3 regions of the Brevibacillus sp. genome follow, and region 2 is predicted to be linked to each of the others. Evidence: riboswitches for the same ligand, from Rfam matches in the RefSeq annotation. Region 2 holds a riboswitch; each other region holds the start of a gene.
The links. A riboswitch is a leader RNA that binds a small molecule or an ion and turns the genes downstream of it on or off. The one in region 2 is predicted to bind cyclic di-AMP.
Positions count from the first base shown of each region.

Region 1: linked by a shared signal. The riboswitch ahead of DEP07_RS21620 (CAP domain-containing protein) and the one ahead of DEP07_RS17650 (quaternary amine ABC transporter ATP-binding protein) in region 2 are both predicted to bind cyclic di-AMP.
Region 3: linked by a shared signal. The riboswitch ahead of DEP07_RS10175 (C40 family peptidase) and the one ahead of DEP07_RS17650 (quaternary amine ABC transporter ATP-binding protein) in region 2 are both predicted to bind cyclic di-AMP.

Region 1 covers NZ_DOTK01000072.1:49-3,319, forward strand. The annotation lists gene DEP07_RS21610 (cold-shock protein) at 14-217, opposite strand; gene DEP07_RS21615 (rhodanese-like domain-containing protein) at 646-993, shown strand; cyclic di-AMP (ydaO/yuaA leader) riboswitch at 1,078-1,236, shown strand; gene DEP07_RS21620 (CAP domain-containing protein) at 1,244-1,963, shown strand; gene DEP07_RS21625 (hypothetical protein) at 2,031-2,189, opposite strand; gene DEP07_RS21630 (homoserine dehydrogenase) at 2,338-3,271, opposite strand, start outside.
Region 2 covers NZ_DOTK01000056.1:27,570-30,840, reverse strand. The annotation lists gene DEP07_RS17655 (ABC transporter permease) at 1-312, opposite strand, end outside; gene DEP07_RS17650 (quaternary amine ABC transporter ATP-binding protein) at 296-1,516, opposite strand; cyclic di-AMP (ydaO/yuaA leader) riboswitch at 1,948-2,094, opposite strand; gene DEP07_RS17645 (ABC transporter ATP-binding protein) at 2,257-3,271, opposite strand, start outside.
Region 3 covers NZ_DOTK01000036.1:47,487-50,757, forward strand. The annotation lists gene DEP07_RS10165 (PspA/IM30 family protein) at 17-712, opposite strand; gene DEP07_RS10170 (LiaF transmembrane domain-containing protein) at 780-1,184, opposite strand; cyclic di-AMP (ydaO/yuaA leader) riboswitch at 1,488-1,624, shown strand; gene DEP07_RS10175 (C40 family peptidase) at 1,629-2,156, shown strand; gene DEP07_RS10180 (response regulator transcription factor) at 2,376-3,095, shown strand; gene DEP07_RS10185 (sensor histidine kinase) at 3,096-3,271, shown strand, end outside.

The DNA of each region.
Region 1 (3,271 bases), on a different contig from region 2:
TTATAAAGGAGGTTTACAGTTTTGTTACGTTCTCAGCTTGTGGGCCACGGTTGCCAGTTACGATGTTGAACTGAACGCGTTGACCTTCTTCCAAAGTTTTGAAGCCGTCACCTTGGATTGCGCTGTAGTGTACGAAAACGTCGTCTCCGCCTTCTACTTGAATAAAGCCATAACCTTTTTCTGCGTTAAACCATTTAACTGTTCCGTTCGATTGCATGTAAAAAAACCTCCAAAAGTCAATTTGAATATGCAGTCATATTTACCGAGGCAAATAAAGCTCACATATCATGAAGAAATACTCCAACATCTGATTGCAATACGCCTTCATGATATGTGAATTTATTCTACTTCGACAATATGAAAGTGTCATAGGACGGAACTGCCATGTTAAAACCAAAACTTTTTGAAAACCTAAAACGACGAAAGCCCTTCCTCTCTCCCATCCTTGCGGCTCCGATGACCGCGCCAGTGTGAATCGGGAATCCAAAAACGTTATCCATCAGCATCATTATGCACCTCGATGAATTAGGCTTAATTATTCAAGTAATACTATCATTCTATCATACAAATACGCTATAATCAACTATTTAGATGCTACACGGCCCGTTTCTCACCTGATACACTAAGGTTCTGGAGGGATGATTCATGTCAAAAGAAGTGTATACAAAGCAAGAAATCAAGCAACTTTTGGAAAAGGGTACTCCGATTTTGTTCCTTGATGTTCGCGACGAAGCCAAATTTCAGACAGGCAGTGTGGAAAGCAAATTCGCTGACACGCGAAATGTTCCTTACGTGCACATGCTTGCGCAGGGCGACAAACTATTAGATGAAGAAACAGAACGGGCCGTCAAAGAAAGACAGATCATCACTGTATGCACAACGGGAAATAAAGCCCAAAAAGCGGCAGCTTTGCTGCGCGAGCACGGATATGAGGCAAAAGCGCTGCTCGGCGGATTGACAGCGTGGAAGGACGACGAAGACGAAGCGAAATAAACGCACTAGCACCAACGTTTCCAGCAGATTGGCAGATATTACTCCTTTATTTCGGGCGGGATGGTCTGATATTCTGGGTCATGCCAAACCAATACGCCGAAACTTCCTCACGAATGGAAGTGCGGGGGATCTTTTACGCGGATCAACAAAATCCGCTATGGGGTGAATCGCTCGAAGGAGCGTAGGGTTGTTTTCTCAACCCGAATCCGACAACTAACCTCGTAGGCCAAAAAAAGGAGACGATGTGAATATGAAACGTTTTGGAGCTACTGCCATCGCCATGACTCTGGGATTGGGCTTGGCCTTGACCGGATTTACTACTTCTGCTTCTGCTGCAACTTCCGCAAACTGCCCGTTGAAAAACGGTAACAGTACACCATATCAATTTTCCTATCAATGGATTCCATATGCGGGACAATTGCCTTTTGCATCCAATGCCCAGCAAAATCAGGTTGTTGTTCCACCAGTAAAGCAAGTACCTGTTCAGCAGCAGCCAGTGCAAAAGCCCGTACAAAAACCAGCGCAAACAGCACCGCAAGCACCTGCGCAACCAGTTGCAACTACACCTGCGGCTCCAACCGGACAAGCTGACCAGGCTAAAACAGGAGATTTCGCCAAGCAAGTCGCTGATCTCGTCAATCAGGAACGCGCAAAAGCAGGACTGGCTCCCGTGACGATGGACGCTTCTTTGTCCAAAGTGGCACTTGCAAAAGCAGCGGACATGTCGAACAACAACTACTTCGACCATACAAGCCCTACGTACGGTTCGCCATTTGACATGATGAAGCAGTTTGGCATCTCTTATATGACTGCGGGCGAGAACATCGCCATGGGTCAACGCAGCCCTGAAGAAGTCATGACGCAATGGATGAACAGTGATGGCCACCGCAAAAACATTATGAACCCGGCCTTTACCAAAATCGGTGTCGGATACACGAACGGCTACTGGGTTCAAGAATTTATCGGATAAAACAATCGTTTCACACGAAAGCCGGGTTTCTCTTCGCACAAAGAGACCCGGCTTTTCTCGTGTGGAGCTAGCCTTGCTCCGTATTTGCCGCGTTTTTCGCTTCGGGGGTGCAGCCGCAACCTTTCTGCTCGTCAAACAGAGCGACATCCTTTTGGTTCATCTTCTGTTTGGTCGGATAGGCAGAAACTTGTTGCAGTTCGGCATTGACATCAGATGATTGTTTCATCGTATGGCCCCCTCGCCGCTAATTTGGATATAGTTTGTGTTTGTGGTACATCGGTAGTATGCGCGTGAAAGCAGCAAATACATGCCTGCCGATCGCTGGAAAAGAGACGAAGCTTGCTCAGAGCTGTTGCCGTTTAGGAACTGCGCTTTTACTTGCTGAGAATATGTTCCAGGTCTTTCAGCGCTGCGGCTGCCGCTGCTACAGGGTCTGACTTCCCGCCGACCACCATCACCTCTCCCATCACATCGGTTTCGACCCGAATCGCCTTCGTAGTGCCTTTTACACGGGCAAAAGGGTGGCTCGCTTCAACCGCTTTCAATTCTACAGCCGCTTGAATCCCGTCCGCAGTCGGCCTGATCGTCCCGACCAGCTTGGGCACACGCCCGCTTTGTTTCCACTCCGCTATTTGTTCTGGTGTCACCTCGCGTACGCTGGCCCGCGGGATGTCGGACAGCTTGATTGGAGCAGCGAACGCAGCATTGGCCAAAATCGTCAGCTTGGATGCGGTGTCAAAGCCTTCGATGTCATATGTCGGGTCAGGCTCTGCGATTCCCATCGCTTGCGCCCGCCGGATCGCCTCTTCGCTGCTGATCCCTTCTTCCATCATGCTCGTCAGCACAAAATTGGTCGTTCCGGTAAAAATGCCTTCTACGTGCCTGATTTCACAGCCAGCCAAATTGTAGGTAAACAGGTCGATGGTCGGCAAAGCCGCCGCAGTCGCCCCGCTGATTTTCAACTGGACGCCTTGCTCTTTTGCCAAAGCGGACAAGCCGCTGTAATCGACGACGAGCGCACCTTTTGACACGGCAATGGCGTGCATTCCTTTTGTAAGCGCCTGGCGGATAAAGCCAAGGCTCGCTCCTCCCGTTTGGACATCGGACGGCCCGGCTTCGATCAAGATGTCCGCTTCTGTTTTCGCCAACCATGCTTCGGCGTTCCATGCCGAATCAACCGCTTTCTTTTCTTGGGCAAATGCGTTCAAGCCCTCTTCCGCAAGTCCATGCGGATCGTATAAGCTGCCAATTGAGCGGGCGACGCCGACAAGCCTGACGTCGGCCTGGTACAACTGGCGGTAACGGTCC
Region 2 (3,271 bases):
GGACAACAGGGCAGAAGCAATAACCAAGCCGAGCGTTTCGACCGTTTCATCCCAGTACCCCAGATTGGCAATGAGAAACAGCCCAAGCAATGTGAAAAACATCGAAGATCGCCCGCCAAATACCCAGGCCAGCGCCCCGAACAGCAAAATGAGAATAACAGACGGTATCGCAGCCAAAACCTCGGTAAAGTACGTGACCATTCCCGAAATGATGATCGCGATCGGATCGAACAAAATGCCTTTGTGCTGACCGAGCGCCTCAACGATTCGTTCCACCCACTCACCGATCGGCAACTTAGGCACGGAATCCATGAGGCATCACCTCTGCTCCCTGCTGCGGATTGACCTTGCCGACAAGCCCGCCGAGCACCGCTCCCTTGACAATGACGCCCAACAGACGCCGCTCCTCACCCACGACAGCAATCGGAACGTGCAAATCTGCCATCAGAGGAAACAGGCTGTTCAGACGGGCATCTGGCCCCACGCTGGGGATATCTTTTTTCATCATGGTTTCAAGCGACTCGCCCGTATTGATCGCAAGCGAAACGTCATAGGCGGTAACAAGCCCAAGCAATGTCCGCTTTTTGTCTACGATGTACAGACTGGATACCCCGTTGTCCATCATGAGCTGGAGGGCCACCCTCGCACCTTTGTCAGGAGTAATCGCTTCTGCCCTTTTCATCACGTGTTTTGCCACCAGCACTTTGGACAAGTCTGCATCCTCAACGAATTTTTTCACGAATTCATCCGCAGGATCGGTCATGATTTCTTCGGGACGCCCGACCTGGATGAAGCGACCGTCTTTCATCAGGGCGATCCGGTCACCGAGCCGCAATGCCTCATGCAGATCGTGAGTAATGAACAAAATAGTCTTTTTCATCGTTAGCTGAAGCTCTAGCAGCTCATCCTGCATGTCTTTTCGAATCAGCGGATCAAGGGCACTGAACGCTTCATCCATCAGCAAAATGTCGGGATTGTTGGCGAGCGCCCGGGCCAGGCCGACCCTCTGCCTCATTCCGCCGCTCAATTGATCAGGGAAGGCATTTTCCCACTCGGAAAGCCCGACGAGCGCAAGCGCTTCGCGTGCTTTTTCTTGCCTCAATCCATGCGGTACTTGCTGAATCTCCAAACCGAATTCGATGTTTTCCCGTACCGTTCGCTGTGGGAAGAGCGCGAAATTTTGAAAAACCATGCCGAGCTTTCTCCTGCGTACCTCGCGCAAATGAGCCGGCTTCATACCAATGAGTTCTTCGCCATCGATCTGAACGCTCCCAGTGGTTGGCTCAATCAGGCGGTTGCAAAGTCGGATCAAGGTAGATTTGCCGCTGCCTGACAGCCCCATAATGACGAAAATTTCGCCCTCTGCTACCGAGAAGCTGATCTGGTTCACACCGATCGATTGCCCTGTCTCTTTAAAAATTTGCTCCTTTGTCCATCCTTGCTCCAACAGCTTTAACGCTGCCTGCGGCTGCTTGCCAAACACTTTCGTCAATTGCCTGACTGTCATTTTGGGCATGAGCCTTTCCTCCCTTTCTTGTTTTCCCAAATGAAAAAACCTGCGAAGTTCCGCTTCCAACCGGACGAACCACCTGCAGACGCTGCCGCTTGTGTACGCTCGATTTTTGCAGAATAACGCAGGCTTACCTAATACCTGGCGCCCCTGTGCAAAAGGCTCCCTGTACGCTGTCTTCCTGATTTCGCTGTTCGTTTTTTGGTTTCATGCACCGGGTTTATGCCGAAATTCATTTGCCGCCCGCCATCCTCGCACATCGACATGCACGCGTATGACAAAAGCCACACATGAAAATCGCCATAAAAAATAGACCTATTTCATCCTTTTTCTCAAGAACAAAGGTCCCAAAGAAAAAGTCTGAAATGGCCTATAAACGCGCCCGAAGAGGACCGCTCCTCTTTTTTCGCATCATTGCCCAGACTTCATCGCTTCATGAACCTTCCCTGCTTTGGCCGACGAGGTTAGCTGACGGGTAGGATGGCAGAGAAGACTTATCTCATCCCTCCTGATTGCTCAGGATTAACCCCAAAAGATTGGTTCCCCCGCTTCCGGGTTGCCCCGGAACTAGGCCGTATGAAATGTTTGAATCAGATTCGGTAATGTGATTTGATTATACGCCTGCTGCCAATTATTGTGAATGCTCGCTTCTGCCTGCTTGCCTCATGCTTGATCGTTCTTTATTTATATCCTGACATTAGCTATCGGTTGCTCACCAATGAAAGCTATTTCGCCTGCTTTCCAGCTTACACGCAAATGCTCACCAGTACAGAATCATCGTAAGCAAACCGCTCGCTAATATCGGTGACCACTTCCCATTCCTCTTCCCCGACGCGAATCGAGTAAATCAGCTCCCGGCCCTGAAACTGGACGTGAGCGACCTTGCCCATGATCCCGTCCGCGCCTTGTTGCCAGGTGGACAGCTTCAACTGGTCCGGGCGAACAGGCAATACTTGCTGATCGAAAAAAGCGGAAAAATCACGCGAAACGGTGATCGGCAACGATGACGCTCCCTGTTTTTCCAGCAAAAAGGTGTTCGCGGCAGCCCAGTTCCCTTTTAAAAAGTTGGCTCTGCCGACAAACTTGGCGACAAACGGCGACTCCGGGGCGTAGTAAATGTCGTGCGGAGTGCCTGCCTGCTCAACTCTGCCGCCCTTCATCACGACAATGCGATCAGCCATGGCCAGTGCCTCGGATTGATCGTGCGTCACATAGACAATCGACGTACCCAGTTCGCGGTGAATGAACTGGATTTCTTTTCGCATCTGCATGCGCAGCTCGGCGTCCAGACTGCTCAACGGTTCGTCCATCAGCAACAAGGTCGGATTGAACACGATGGCGCGCGCCAGCGCCACACGCTGCTTTTGCCCACCGGAAAGCTGACTGGGGAACCGCTCCTCCATACCGCCCAGACCGACCATCTCCAGCATCTGGGCTACCCGCGCTTTCGGGTTTTGCTTGTACGCTTCCGGCACCTGCTGTTGATGCTGCAAAGGAAACGCCACGTTTTCGTAGACCGTCAAATGCGGCCAGAGGGCGAACGACTGAAACACCATGCCAATCCGCCGTTCTTCCGGCGGCTTGCGCTTGGCCGCGCTGGCTACACACTCGTTGTTGATCCAGATTTCTCCGCTTGTCGGGGATTCGAACCCGGCAAGGAGCCGCAGCAGCGTCGTTTTGCCGCAGCCGCTCGGACCGAGCAAAGCGACAAACTCGCCCTGGCCGATCTGCAAATCGAGATGGTGGAGCGCCGTGACATTC
Region 3 (3,271 bases), on a different contig from region 2:
CCCAGTTCCTGTCCAATCAAGATTGTTCCGGCTGGGCGGACACTGGTTTTTTCTGTTGAAGCGATGCCTTGATGTTTGCCAGTTCTGTATCCAGATCGTCTTTTTCCAACTCAGAAAGCGCGTTCTCCCAAGCGAGGTTTGTCTGGCGCCATTGACCGCTCATTTGCGCTTCGGCTTCCATGCGCAGCACTTTTTCCTCCATGCGAGCAAAGCCACGGCCTGCGGACTGATTTCCGATTCCCACTACGGCATGATTCACTTGCTTTTGTGTACGAGCTACCTGTGCCCGAGCCATCAGCGTGAATTTTTTCGCACGCATTTTATAGAACTCTTCCTTCAGCTCAGCCAGCTTCTCGCGCATTTGCGTAGCTGCCTCGGATGCTGCCAGGTACAGTGTCTCATACTCTGCTGCACGCGCTTCGTATTGCTTTTTGTCTGCAAGTGCACGGCGAGCAAGTTCATCTTCCCCTTCTGTCAGAGCGAGCTTCACTTGACGATCGCGTTTGTCGATCAGTGTGTTCGCTTCATCCAGTTGTTGGCGGAATTTCTTTTCCAGTGCTACCTGACGGGCGACAGCCACTTCGACTTGTCCGATTTCCACTTCCATATCTCGCATGTATTGATTCAGCATGACTACCGGATCTTCCATCGAATCCAAAGCGTCATTCACCGAAGCTACTGTCAGGTCACGCAAACGTTTAAAAATACTCATGTTTATTTCCTCCTCATCATATCACATCGTGTCATTTCATCCAAAAGCTCTCGCGACTTGAGCAACTCTATGGCTGGCGACGGGTCACATCTTTTTCCCAGGCGTCCAGCGCGTCTTCTTTCAATACTTTTTGGGCCCACTGACGCTCCCAGGCAGGTGGCGCTTCTTTGGGGACATGACTGGGGCGCAGTAAGCGATACCCCAGATAAATCACACCAATGGCCAGTAAGCCGTGGAACAGCAGATGGAGCTTGCCAATCAGCATCAGGAACCCGAAGAGGAAGATCACGATTCCCCAGAAACGCGAACCGGATTGTCCCATAATCTTTCGAGCGCCGTACAGCATGATGACCCCGGGAATCAAAAGCCCGATCAGGTCACCGAAGTCGATTCCGATTTGATCCAGCAGAACCAACCCGCCGATTAGCAAGAGAACCAGCCCGAGCAAAACCTTTCCAGACCGTTCACTCATTGCTCGCTTACCTCCTATTCTCTTGTGCATGTGGTGCTTGCTAACTTATGCCCTTATTGTAGCCCCCCGGATAGGCTTTCCATAACGGGCGTGCGGTTGGTTTTTCCCTCCGTCCTTGGACGGAGAGCACTTCCTGCCATAATCGGACGAGCCTGTTTTCGCCCCATTCCAACCGCTCTTGCAATGTCGAAACAAAACGTTACACCTTTAGACAGGATTTTGTGACAAAAATATGAACAAGCAGTCAAAAAAAAGGAAAAATCGGACAAGCAGCGAATCTTCGTAGAGTGCGTGTAAAAAAACATCGAAAAATAGCCGAATTCCGCATGTCGGAAACGGGGGAACCAGTTTTTTGGGGTGAATAGTTGCGTTAGGCAACTTAGGGCGTCCTTTCGACCGAACCCTTCAGCTAACTTCGTAGGCTCACGAAAGGAGCAGTTTCTTTTGCGCAAGGTGGTACTATCTTTATTTATGGCTGGATTGCTTGCTATGGGAGCGGGCGCTGCACATGCGGCGGAGAACACGACACTCGAAGAGGTTGTCGATGATCTGTACGGCGTTCCTTACAAATCTTCAGGCACATCCAAAAAAGGCTTCGACTGCTCCGGTTTCACACGCTACGTATTTGACGCGTTAGGTGTAGACCTGCCGCACAATTCTGCCTCTCAATATGAGTACGGTACAGAAGTTGCACGGAAAGACTTGCAACCAGGAGATCTTGTGTTCTTTAATACAAACGGACGAAGCATCTCTCACGTGGGCATCTACATCGGGGACGGCACATTCGTGCATTCGGAATCCGGCCGCGGAGTCGTCAACACCAAGTTGAACGACCCGTACTACTGGAGCAAGCGTTTTGTTGGTGCCAAGCGCATCAGCTCGCCTGTTCTGGAAGCAAAGGCGGACACTCCGAAAAAGGAAAACGCGGTGCAAGCTGCATCGTTGCCGGAAAATCAACCAAAAAAGAAGTAGTTCGGCAAAAACATAAGAGCCAGGGACAATCGTCTCTGGCTTTTTCTGACGAAATTTAGTACCAGGTCTAATTAGGTGCCCTTACTTATAAGGAAATAAGCATGAATGAAGGGATACTTGTTCCTATTCTGTGAAAGCATGTTATGATAGACAAGGCTGATTCTTTTTTTGCCATGACACTTGTCCACTTATTAATAGAAGTAACTGGGGGTAATTCCGGTGAAAGATCACATTTTAATCGTTGACGACAATCAGGAGATTATTGAACTGCTTGAAGATATTTTGGAAAACGAAGGCTTTCAGGTCTCCTCTGCGGAAAATGGCGAGGATGCACTTGCCCTGCTCAGCCAGGGAGAGCGGCCTAATCTCATTCTGCTCGATATCATGATGCCTAACATGAGCGGCTACGAGCTGTGCTCGCAAATCCGTCGGGAATGGGACTTGCCTATTTTGTTTCTCAGCGCCAAAAGCAAGGCCGTAGACAAAGTAGTCGGTTTTGAAATCGGGGCCGATGATTACATTACGAAGCCGTTTGACACGGAAGAACTGCTCGCCCGCATACGCGCCCATCTGCGCCGCTACGAGCGCATCCGCAAGCATACCGAGGAGCAGCCGGAAAAAGACGCCTCCGGTTCCCCGATCACGGTCTTGAAGTTCAAGGATTTGGAAATCCATAAAGAAACGTATTCCGTCTACGTCAACAACCAAAAGATCGAGTTGTCCACGAAAGAGTTTCAACTGCTGACTTTTCTCGCTGAAAATGCGGGTATCGTCTTCACGCGGGAACAAATTTACGACCGCGTCTGGGGCTATGGCTACGGCTCGCTCAATACGGTGACGGTACACATCAAAAACTTGCGCGAGAAGCTGGAAACAGAGCGGCAATTCATCAAAACTCAGTGGGGGACGGGCTACGTATTCATCGGGGAGAAGCTTTAGATGAGCCTCCGCAAAAAACTGTTTCTTTCTTTTATCGCGTTGATTACGCTCAACATCCTGCTGTTCAAGTTCGTTTTTCAGGACATCATCATCGACCAGTTGAAAAACGACCGTCACAACCAGTACCAGGCAGAAAAGGTCCGGGTCAACCAACTGCTGCGCTCCAGCAACTTCAA